One region of the Mesorhizobium sp. A623 genome, then DNA from elsewhere that is predicted to be linked to it. Evidence: riboswitches for the same ligand, from Rfam matches in the RefSeq annotation. Region 1 holds a riboswitch; the other holds the start of a gene.
What was found. A riboswitch is a leader RNA that binds a small molecule or an ion and turns the genes downstream of it on or off. The one in region 1 is predicted to bind S-adenosylmethionine.

Region 2: another riboswitch for S-adenosylmethionine. It lies ahead of ACX3P1_RS16945 (O-succinylhomoserine sulfhydrylase); the one in region 1 lies ahead of metA (homoserine O-acetyltransferase MetA).

What each region holds. Positions count from the first base shown of each region.
Region 1 is NZ_JBTMXB010000005.1:204,124-210,118, reverse strand. Features, by position in the region: gene ACX3P1_RS07780 (ABC transporter ATP-binding protein/permease) at 59-1,927, shown strand; gene metA (homoserine O-acetyltransferase MetA) at 1,876-2,805, opposite strand; SAM riboswitch at 2,857-2,934, opposite strand; gene hisC (histidinol-phosphate transaminase) at 3,034-4,143, shown strand; gene ACX3P1_RS07765 (prephenate/arogenate dehydrogenase family protein) at 4,148-5,062, shown strand; gene ACX3P1_RS07760 (DUF2125 domain-containing protein) at 5,124-5,995, opposite strand, start outside.
Region 2 is NZ_JBTMXB010000016.1:7,857-13,851, reverse strand. Features, by position in the region: gene ACX3P1_RS16965 (acetylornithine transaminase) at 1-676, shown strand, start outside; gene argF (ornithine carbamoyltransferase) at 689-1,600, shown strand; gene ACX3P1_RS16955 (Hsp33 family molecular chaperone) at 1,703-2,692, shown strand; gene apaG (Co2+/Mg2+ efflux protein ApaG) at 2,725-3,117, opposite strand; gene ACX3P1_RS16945 (O-succinylhomoserine sulfhydrylase) at 3,223-4,413, opposite strand; SAM riboswitch at 4,469-4,546, opposite strand; gene ACX3P1_RS16940 (2'-deoxycytidine 5'-triphosphate deaminase) at 4,640-5,734, shown strand; gene araD1 (AraD1 family protein) at 5,731-5,995, opposite strand, start outside.

The DNA.
Region 1 (5,995 bases):
ATAGCTGTTTGCGCCGTGGCCGACTTCGGCTATCGCTTGTGGTGCAAGGACATCTTCGATGGCGGATCACGAGGACGCAGACAATCCCGTCGGCACGGCGGCAGGGCGGGCGGCACCGGACAGCGTGCAGGCCAGCAGCCTGCGCGACCAGATCGCGACGGTTCGCCAGGCGCTGGCCGGCTCGCCGGTGCGGCGCAAGTTGCTGCTGTATTGTGCCGGGATCGTCGCCGTCATCATGGCCATTGCCGGTGGCCAGATATTGCTCAACCGCTGGAACCAGCCCTTCTATGACGCGCTGCAACGGCGCGATCTGGCCGGCTTCCTGCATCAGCTTGTCGTCTTTGCCGAAATCGCCGGCGGGCTGCTTTTCCTCAATGTCGCCCAGACCTGGCTGAACCAGATGATCCGGCTGCGGCTGCGCGAGGCGCTGACGCTCGACCTGATCGACCAGTGGATGCGGCCCAACCGCGCCTTCCTGGTTGCCAAGGCGGGCGCCATCGGCGTCAATCCGGACCAGCGCATGCAGGAGGATGCCGGCCACCTGGCCGACCTGACGACCGGCCTCGGCGTCGGCCTGTTCCAGTCGCTCATCCTGCTTGTCTCCTTCGTTGGCGTGCTGTGGACGCTCTCTTCGGGCTTCGTGTTCCATTTCGACGGCCGCTCGCTGGCTATCCCCGGCTACATGGTATGGGCGGCGATGCTTTATGCGGGATCGGCCTCATGGCTGAGTTGGCTGGTCGGGCGGCCGCTGATCCAGCAAAACAGCGAGCACTACGCGCGCGAGGCCGATCTGCGCTTCTCGATGATGCGGGCCAACGAGCATATCGACGCCATCGCGCTGGCGCACGGCGAGCCCGGCGAAAAGCGGCGGCTGCAACTCGATCTCGCCACGCTGCTCGATGCCATCCGGCGCATCTACACCACGCAGATCAACCTTGCCTGGGTTACCGACACCTATGGCTGGATCACGGTCGTTGCACCGATTCTCGTTGCCTCCCCGGTCTACTTCGCCGGCGACATCAGTTTCGGCGGGCTGATGATGGCGGTCGGCGCTTTCAATCAGGTGCATTCCTCGCTGCGCTGGTTCATCAACAATATCGGCGGCATTGCCGACTGGCGCGCGACACTGATGCGCGTTGCCGATTTCCGGCTGGCGCTGGTCGAGACGGACGTGCTGCACGGCACCGAAAAGCGCATCGAAATCGCTGAAAACGAAAACGATGCGATGACGTTCGACGCCCTGGAGGTCAAATCCGCGGACGGCTGCACGCGGCTGACCAAACCGCATGTCGAGATCGCGGCCGGCGAGCATGTCCTGTTTACCGGCGATCCGGGGGCCGGCAAGACGCTGTTCTTCCGCGCCATCGCCGGCCTGTGGCCATGGGGCGGCGGCCGCATCGGCCTGCCCAAAGGCGAAGTGCCGGTGCTTGTCCCGCGCACGCCCTATTTCGCGCCGGGCAATTTGCGCGAGGTGCTGGGCCAGCCGGCGGGCGGCGACAAGCCGACCGATGCCGAGCTGGAAACCGTGCTGACCGAGATAGGCCTCAAGCGCCTGTCCGGTTTGCTCGACCGCGCGGGCTGGGAACACGAACTGAACGAGGACGAGCAGCGCCTGTTGGCGCTGGCCGCCGTGGCGGTGCGGCGGCCCCGCTTTGTCGTCATCGACGAAGTTCTCGACACCCTCGATACCGACACGCTGAAGCGTGTGCTGGCGCTGTTTTCAAAGCGGCTCGAAGGCACCGCGATCCTGGCAATCGGCCGGGCGCTGCCCGACAGAAAATTCTTCCACAAGACGCTGACCATCGTGAAGGACGCCGCAGCCCCCGCCCTGAAGCCTCCCAAGCTGCGCGCCGGGGCGATGGAGCCGCCGCCCTCTCAGGTCCGCGGACGTACCCCGACATCCTCCAAATTGAACGACGTCGTCTGATAGACCTGGTTGATCCAGTTGCCGAACAGAAGATGGGCATGCGAGCGCCAGCGGTTGAGCGGCGGCCGGGACGGATCGTTGTCGGGGTAGTATCCATGCGGAACCTCGACCTCTACGCCGGTGGCTACGTCGCGATCGTACTCGTCCTTGAGCGAGGTGGAATCGTATTCGATATGGTTGAACATGTAGAGCCGGTTACCGGTTTCCCCGGCCAGCAGGCAGGGGCCGGTCACGTCCGATTCCATCAAAAGGTCGAGCCCTGTTTCCGGCCGGATATCAGCGCGGCGCACCTCCGTCCAGCGCGAAACCGGAATGGCGAAATCGTCTGAAAAGCCTGAAAGATAGGGCGAGGCGGGCGCGTTGTTGCGGTGCCGGAAAACGCCGAAGGCCTTCTTGTCCAGCGTGTATTTCGGAATGCGGTGGAAATGCCAGGCCGCCGCCATCGCCCCCCAGCAGATGAAGAACGGGGAATGGACGTTGGTGGTCGTCCAATCGAAGATGCGCTCGAGTTCGCGCCAGTAGGTGACTTCCTCGAAGGGCAAAAGCTCGATGGGCGCGCCGGTGACGATGAAGCCGTCGAATTTGCGGTGCTTTACCTCCTCCCAAGTCTGGTAGAAGGAGATCAGGTGCTCTTCGGGCGTGTGCTTGGCCTTGTGATTGCCGATGCGCACCAGCGTCAGCTCGACCTGAAGCGGTGTCGCCCCGATCAAGCGCGCGATCTGCGTCTCCGTGCGGATCTTGTTGGGCATGAGGTTGAGCAGCGCGATCTGCAGCGGGCGGATGTCCTGACGCCGCGCCGTCTTCTCGTCCATCACGGACACGCCCTCGCGCAAAAGCACTTCGTGGGCGGGAAGCTGATCGGGGATCTTGATCGGCATCTGGCAGACTCCAAACAAAAACCGGCGGCGAAATCACGACCGGTCTGAACGAATTTGCCAGCAACGGTCATTTAGCGAATTATTTAACGTGGCTGCAAGCCGACCGGCCAAATCACCACGGGAATGGCAAATCTTGTAGAACCGGCGGCGTCTTGCGTCAACGGTTCTCTCGACAAGCGCGGGTGCGGCCTGTATGCCGCAACCGCATCATCTGAACGGAACCACCCGATGTCCGCACCTTCCCAGAACGACCGCCCGACGCCGCGTGCCGGCATCATGGACATCGATGCCTATGTCCCGGGCAAGAGCGCCGCACCTGCCGGCGTAAAGCTCTACAAGCTCTCCTCCAACGAGAACCCGCTGGGCGCTTCGCCCAAGGCGATCGAGGCCGCACGCGACGTGGCCGGCCACCTCGAATTCTATCCCGATGGGTCCACCACGCGACTGCGTGAGGCGATTGCCGAAGTTCATGGCCTCAACCCGGCGAACATCATCTGCTCGAACGGTTCAGACGAAGTGCTGGGACTGCTATCGCAAGCCTATCTCTCGCCCGGCGACGAGGCGATTTTCACCGAGCACGGCTTTCTGGTCTACAGGATATCGACGCAAAGTGCCGGCGCGACGCCCGTATCCGTCAAGGAAACCGACGAGCGCGCCGATGTCGACGCCATTCTGGCGGCGGTGACGGCCAGGACAAAAATCGTCTTCCTGGCCAATCCGAACAACCCAACCGGCACCTATTTGCCGTTCGAGGAAGTGCGCCGCCTGCATGCCGGCCTGCCGAAAACCGTGCTGTTGGTGCTCGATGCCGCCTATGCCGAATATGTCCGGCGCAACGACTACGAGGCCGGCGTCGAACTGGTGGCCGGCGCGCTAAACGTCGTCATGACCCGCACCTTCTCGAAGATCCACGGCCTTGGCGGCGCGCGTATCGGCTGGATGTATGCGCCGGCCCACATCATTGATACACTCAACCGTATCCGTGGGCCGTTCAACGTCAACGCGACCGCCATCGAGGCCGGCATCGCGGCGATGCGCGACCGCGCCCATGTCGAGCACACGGTTTCGCACAACGAGACATGGCTCAACTGGCTGACGCAAGAACTGACCCGGCTCGGCCTGCGTGTAACGCCCAGCGTCGGCAATTTCATCCTGATCCATTTCCCCGATGAGGCGCGGCATTCGGCGGCGGACGCCGACGGCTATCTGACGACTCGAGGCTATATTCTGCGGCGCGTTGCCGGCTACGGTTTTCCCAACGCGCTGCGGATGACGGTCGGAACCGAAGACGCCAATCGCGGCGTAGTCGCCGCACTCACGGAATTCCTGAAAAGTTGAAGCAATGCCTGAACCCCTGTTTGAAAAGATCGCCCTGGTCGGCATCGGCCTGATCGGCTCGTCGCTGGCGCGCGTCATCGCCCGCGAAGGGCTGGCCGGCCATGTCGCCATTTCCACCCGCAGCGCAAACACCCTGAAGCGAGCCGAGGAACTCGGTCTTGGCGACAGCTACTCGACGGACGCGGCGGAAGTCGTGCGTGACGCCGATCTCGTTATCGTCTCGGTGCCGGTCGGCTCGTCGGAAGCCGTCGCCAGGGAGATTGCCCCGGCGCTGAAAGCGGGCGCGATCCTCACCGATGTCGGCTCGACCAAGGCTTCCGTCATCGCGCAGATGCAACCTTATGTCCCCGAAGGGGTGCATTTCATTCCCGGCCACCCGCTGGCCGGCACCGAAAAGTCAGGCCCCGACGCCGGCTTTGCCGAACTGTTCGAAAACCGCTGGTGCATCTTCACGCCGCTGCCCGATACCGACCCGGCGGCGCTGGAAAAACTGTCGGAGTTCTGGCGACGCTGCGGCGCCAATATCGACACGATGGACCCCGCACATCATGACATGACGCTAGCCATCGTCTCGCACCTGCCGCACATCATCGCCTACAACATCGTCGGCACCGCCGACGACCTGCAATCGGTGACCAAGTCGGAAGTCATCAAATACTCGGCTTCCGGCTTTCGCGACTTCACCCGCCTGGCGGCGTCCGACCCGACCATGTGGCGCGACGTATGCCTGCACAACAAGGACGCGATCCTAGAAATGCTGGCGCGCTTTTCGGAAGACCTCGCCTCGCTGCAGCGCGCGATCCGCTGGGGCGACGGCGACAAGCTGTTCGACCTGTTCACCCGCACCCGCGCCGTGCGCCGCTCCATCATCGAAGCCGGTCAGGACACCGCCGCGCCGGACTTCGGGCGGCAGAAGTAGGGCAGTAGGGCAGTAGGGTTGCGGAAGCCAGAACTCTCGTCAACCCTACTGCCCTAACCCCTCACTCCACCGGCTTGATCTGTCCCAGCGGGATGAACCCCAACGACGCCTTGCCTTTGACGATCTTCAAGGGCATGGCCGGTTCGTTGCCCAGCAGCGACAGCGCCGCGAAACCTTGCTGGATTTTGCGCTGCTGTTCGGGAATGGCGGTTGCCAGGATGGTCGCCGTCGCATTCGGGTCCTGAAGCTTGATCATGAGGCTGGCGTCGATCAGCCCGTCCGCATCGACCGAGATAGGCCCGGAAACCGAGATGCCTGCCGTGCCCGACGACAGGTCGAGTTGCACGATGTCGATCGCTTGGCCGCGCAGGCTTCGAGATTGCGAGGCCAGCAGCGCCACCCCGTTCTTCACCGTCGCGAAACCGGTCGCGTCGAGCGGTGGCAATACGCGCCCGTCGATGGCCTCGGCATCCACTTGCAAATCGTTGAAGCTGAACCCCGCATTGACGTCCGGACCGCTGGGCCGCAACTTCGCTTCGGCCTTGGCCGCGCTGAACAACTGGACCGGATCGGTATCGTCCTGCGGGTCGGTCTGGCCCGATACGCCTTCGCCCTGCAACGAGACGCCCGGCGTCGCCGAAAGGGAAAGGTTTGCAACGACGCGCATCTTGTCCCAGTCGAGCCACAGCGGCGTCATGCCGGGCGCTGACGTACGCAGCGGGCCGACAATGTCGGCAGCCGGCGACAGCGGCCTGAAGAGCTGCGCCACCGCGTCGATCCTGCCGGTCGAGGCGGCGATCTTGCGGGTGTCGTCCTCATACGCCATGTTGTCGCAGGAAACAACGAAGCGAAGCGGATAGCCGCTGACGATCAGATTGGCGCAATCCGCGTTTGCGCCCGCGGCGTTGACGGCGGCGATGACGGAGCCGACTT
Region 2 (5,995 bases), on a different contig from region 1:
CGAGCCGGTGCAGGGCGAGGGCGGCCTTCGCGCCGTTCCGACGCCGACATTGAAGCGGCTTCGCGAATTGTGCGACGAGCACGGCCTGTTGCTGATCTTCGACGAAGTGCAATGCGGCGTCGGCCGCACCGGCAAACTGTTCGCGCATGAATGGGCGTGCGTGACCCCGGACCTGATGGCTATCGCCAAGGGCATTGGCGGCGGCTTTCCCATGGGTGCCTGCCTTGCCACCGAGGAAGCCGCAAGCGGCATGACCGCCGGCGTCCACGGCACCACTTTCGGCGGCAATCCGTTGGCCATGGCCGTCGGCAATGCCGTGCTCGACGTGGTGCTGGAAGACGGCTTTCTCGAAGAAGTGCAGCGCAAGGCGCTGTTGATGAAGCAGGGTCTGGCCGCCGTGGCCGATGAATTCCCGAGCGTCATCGAAGGTATTCGGGGTTCCGGCTTGATGCTCGGCCTGAAATGCGTCCTGCCGAACAAGGACGTGAACACGGCGTTGCGCAGCCAGCATCTGCTGGCCGTTCCGGCCGGCGACAACGTCATCCGCCTGCTGCCGCCGCTCACCGTCACCGATGCGGAAATCCACGAGGCGCTGGCCCGTATCCGCGCCGGCGCCGCGAGCATGGCCGAACACGCCGCCAGCATGGCCGAACGCGCCGCCGTCGCCGCCAAGTAACGGAATTCCTTGATGACCCTTCGCCATTTTACCGATCTTTCCACCGTTTCGGAAAGCGATCTGCGCGCCATGTTGAACGATGCGGTTGCGCGCAAAACCCGTCTCAAGGCTGGCGAGCGGTCGAAGCCGCTCGAGGGCAAGGTGCTGGCGATGGTCTTCGACAAGCCTTCGACGCGCACGCGCGTTTCCTTCGACGTCGGCATGCGCCAGCTCGGCGGCGAGACGATCATGCTGACGGGTACGGAAATGCAGCTTGGCCGTTCCGAAACCATCGCCGACACGGCCAAGGTCCTGTCGCGTTATGTCGATGCGATCATGATCCGCACCACGTCGCACGACCGGATGGTCGAACTGACCGAAAACGCTACCGTTCCTGTCATCAACGGCCTGACCGACGATACGCATCCCTGCCAGATCATGGCTGACGTGCTGACTTTCGAGGAGCATCGCGGCCCGGTTGCCGGCAAGACCTTTGCCTGGACCGGCGACGGTAATAATGTGCTGCATTCGCTGCTGGAAGCTTCGGCCCGACTGCGGTTCAACCTGAACATCGCCGTACCCAATGGCAGCGAGCCGGAACAGAAGTTCGTCGACTGGTCCCAAGCGAATGGCGGCGTGGTTCGCTTTTTCCGCTCGGCCGAGGAAGCGGTCGACGGGGCGGACTGCGTCGTCACCGACAGCTGGGTGTCGATGGGCCAGGAGCATCGGGCGCGCGGCAACAACGTCTTCCTGCCCTATCAGGTCAATGCGGCGCTGATGGCGAAAGCCAATCCGGATGCGCTGTTCATGCACTGCCTGCCGGCGCATAGGGGTGAGGAAGTGACCGACGAGGTCATGGACGGCCCGCAATCGGTAGTGTTCGACGAGGCGGAAAACCGCCTCCACGCGCAAAAGGCCGTGCTTGCGTGGTGCCTTCGCGCTTGAATCGCGGCCGCACGGTGCCTATCTGCGGCCCATCACCGCAAAAATGGGCCGATGGAGCCGTGCTGTTGCAAGAACAGCCGGGCTGGCGGCCGGAGACGTGCCATGCTGGAAGCCATTCAAGTGACTGAACACGGACCCAAACTCGGCGAATTCGGCTATGCCGGCGACGACCATGTCGTACCGTTCGAGGTCGATTCGCTCGATGCGCGCGGCCGCGCCGTGCAGTTGGGCGAAATGCTCGACGGAATCCTTTCGCGCCACGACTATCCCGAGCCGGTTGCCCGCCTTTTGGCGGAGGCCTGCGTGCTGGCCGTCCTGCTCGGCACATCGTTGAAATTCCAGGGCAAGTTCATCCTGCAGACCCGTACCGACGGGCCGGTCGACATGCTTGTCGCGGATTTTTCCACGCCGCATGCGCTGCGCGCCTATGCCCGCTACGATGCGGATAGGCTGGAAGCGTTGATGGCGGTTGGCGAAAGTTCGCAGCAGACGCTGCTCGGCAACGGCGTTCTGGCGCTGACTGTCGACCAGGGCGAGCACACGCAGCGCTATCAGGGCATCGTCTCGCTCGACGGCGTGACGCTGGAAGCGGCGGCGCGCACCTATTTCCGCCAGTCGGAACAGATACCGACCGACCTGAAACTGTCGGTGGCGAAGCTGGTGGTGCCGGGCGCGCGCGAACAGTGGCGCGCGGGCGGCATGCTGGTGCAGTTCCTGCCGGAATCGACGGAGCGGATGCGGCTACCGGACCTGCCCGGTGGCGATGGCGATGAAACCTCCGTTCATGCGGATAACGCCTGGCTGGAAGTGCAGGCGCTGCTTGCGACGGTCGAGCCGACCGAACTGATCGACCCGACCGTCGGTACGGAGCGATTGCTCTATCGCCTGTTCCACGAGCATGGCGTGCGCGCCTTCGATGGCGTCCGCGTCGCCGACCAGTGCTCCTGCTCGAGGGACAAGATCCAGGGCATCCTCCAGGGATTTTCCGCCGAGGAAATCAAGGAAAGCACGCGCGACGGTAAGATCGAGGTGGCGTGCGAATTCTGTTCGACGGAGTATGAATTCGATCCGTCGGAATTCGACGCGAAGTAAATTCTCTTCTCCCCCGGCACCGGGGGAGAAGCTCAGTTCACCGTTCTTTTCGAGTCCGGCAGGTCGAGCGAGAAGGCGGGGATGTCGATGTCGAACGTCTCGCCTTTGCCGTCGTGCATCGTATAGCGCCCGACCATGATGCCGGACGGGGTGGCTAGCGGGCAGCCGGACGAATATTGATAGCTGTCGCCGGGGTTCAATTCGGGCTGTTCGCCGACGACGCCTTCGCCCCTTACTTCCTCGACCCGGCCCGTGCCGTCGGTGATGCGCCAGTAGCGCGACAGCAACTGCACGGGGCTGTCCGATTGGTTGTCGATGGTAACCCGATAACCCCAGACATAGTGGCCCTCCGAGGGATCGGAACGATCCTCCAGATAGAACGGCTCGACCTGTACCTCGATGCCACGGGTCGTCGCGCTGTACAGGTTTCGGCGGCTCACACCTTTGCTCTTTTCGCCAAAGCGATCATCGTTTTCCGTTTTCTTGTTCGAGCATGATCTTGTCCGAAAACCGGTTTCCGCTTTTCAGGGTCATGCTCTGGCAAGCGCCTGGTCGATGTCCTCCAGCAGATCGTCGACGTCTTCCAATCCGATGGAGAACCGCAGCGTGCCGTCGCCGATGCCGAGTTCGGCGCGCGCCTCGTCGGTCAGGTTTTTGTGCGTCGTCGTTGCCGGATGCGTAATCAGGCTTTTGGCGTCGCCGAGATTGTTGGAAATCAGCACGATGTCGAGTGCGTTCTGGAAGGCGAAGGCGGCCTGCTTGCCGCCCTTGATGTCGAGGCAGATCAGCGTCGAACCGCCGGCCATCTGCTTCTTGACGATCTCCGCCTGCGGATGGTCGGCGCGCCCCGGATAGATGACGCGCGCGATTTCCGGCCGCTCGGCGAGGAAATCCGCGATTCTGCCGGCGCTTTGCGTCTGGTGCGCGACGCGGATCGGCAACGTCTCCAGCCCCTTCAGCAGCGTCCATGCGTTGAACGGCGACAGGCTCGGGCCGGTATGGCGGAAATAATTGTGCAGGTTCTCGTCGATCCAGTCCTTGTCGGACAGGATGATGCCGCCAAGGCAGCGGCCTTGCCCGTCAATGTGCTTGGTTGCCGAATAGACGACGACATGCGCGCCAAGTTCCAGCGGCTTCTGCTGCAAGGGCGTAGCGAACACATTATCGACCACCAGCCGCGCGCCGATCGATCGCGCCAGCGAAGCGACGGCTGCGATATCGACGACTTCCAGCGTCGGGTTGGTCGGGCTTTCCAGGAAGAACAGCTTCGTGTTGGGCCGAACCGCCTGTTCCCAGTTGGCGATGTCCTTGCCGTCGACCAGTGTCGCTTCGATGCCGTATTTCGGCGCCAGCGTTTCGACGATCCAGCGGCAGGAGCCGAAGACCGCGCGCGCCGCCAGAATGTGATCGCCGGCATTCAGGCCGCACAGGACCGCTGCCGCAACTGCTGCCATGCCGGACGCGGTGGCGCGGGCGTCTTCGGCCCCTTCCAGCGCGCACATGCGCTTTTCGAACATATCCACGGTCGGGTTGGCGTAGCGCGAATAGATGAAGCCGGGTTCCTCGCCCTTGAAGCGCGCTTCGGCGGCCTCGGCGGTCGGATAGACATAGCCTTGGGTGAGGAAAATCGCTTCGGACATTTCGCCGAACTGCGAGCGAAGCGTGCCCGAATGCACGAGTTGGGTGGCCGGCTTCCAGTTACGCTTATTTTCGATGGTCATGGGCGTGCCTTAAAAACAAAAAAACCGGTCGCGGAAATCGCCACCGGTCCATGCTGCCTCGCGGCCGACGGTCCCTTAGCGACTTGTTTAACGTGGCTGCAAGCCGACCGGCCAAATCACCACGGGATAACGCCCTTTATTCCTCGCTTTTGCTTGCGTCAACCGCCCCGCTTATTAAGAAATTTGGGGGAACTATGACATCTGGGCCAGACTGCGGAGTGGACCTTTGCGCAAGACAGGCATTCTTCCCGACCAAGACATTGCGGCGCTGTTTCAATCGGGCGCGCTTAAGAGCGAGCGTCCGCTTGACGGCGACCAGATTCAGCCGGCAAGCCTCGACTTGCGGCTGGGCAAAAAAGCCTGGCGCGTGCGTGCCTCCTTCCTGCCCGGCCCTAATCATACCGTCGCCGACAAGCTCGACCGGCTCAAGCTGCACGAGATCAATCTGAGCGAGGGATCGGTGCTGGAAACCGGCTGCGTCTATATCGTGCCGCTGATGGAAAGCCTGGCGCTGCCGGCGGAGATTTCCGCTTCGGCCAATCCGAAAAGCTCGACTGGCCGCCTCGACATCTTCACCCGCGTCATGACCGACCACGGCCACGAGTTCGACAAGATAGCCGCCGGCTATCATGGCCCGCTCTATCTGGAAGTCAGCCCGCGCACGTTTCCCATCGTCGCCCGCGCCGGTTCGCGGCTGTCGCAAATCCGGTTTCGCACCGGTAACGCGCTGCTGTCGGAAGCCGAGTTGAATGAACTGCACCGCACTGAAATGCTGGTCGCCACCGAGCCGCCGAACATTTCGGGCGGCGGCATCGCGCTGTCTATCGATCTAGCCGGCGACGAGAACGGGCTGGTCGGCTATCGCGGCAAGCACTACACCGGCCTTGTCGACGTCGACAAGCGCGCGGCCCACGACGTCGTCGATTTCTGGGAGCCGCTCTACAAGCGCCGCGATGGCGAACTGGTGCTCGACCCCGACGAATTCTACATTCTCGTCAGCCGCGAAGCAGTGCATGTGCCGCCGCTCTACGCCGCCGAGATGACGCCTTTCGATCCGCTGGTCGGCGAATTTCGCGTCCACTATGCCGGCTTCTTCGATCCCGGTTTCGGCCATTCGGCCGCCGGCGGCACCGGCAGCCGCGCCGTGCTGGAAGTGCGCAGCCACGAAGTGCCGTTCATCCTCGACCACGGCCAGATCGTCGGCCGGCTGGTCTACGAGCACATGCTGGTCCGACCGAAGGCGCTCTATGGCACCGATCTAGGCTCCAACTATCAGGCGCAGGGCCTGAAGCTGTCAAAGCACTTTCGGGCCGCCAGCTAAAGCACCTTCACTGCGACATTCGTCGGCGCCTCGATCTCGATCGAATTGCGCAGCGGCAGGCCGAACGCCTTTGCCTCGATCTCGAACATGTCGTCGGCTCTGGTGGTGATGCCGTCGGCGAAGGACAGCGTTGCGGTGCCGAACATATGCACATGCACGTCGCCCGGCTGGCGGAAGGCCGAATATTTGAAGTGATGGTATTCGAGATTGGCGATCGAGTGGGACATGTTCGTCTCGCCCGACAGGAAGGGCTTTTCCCAA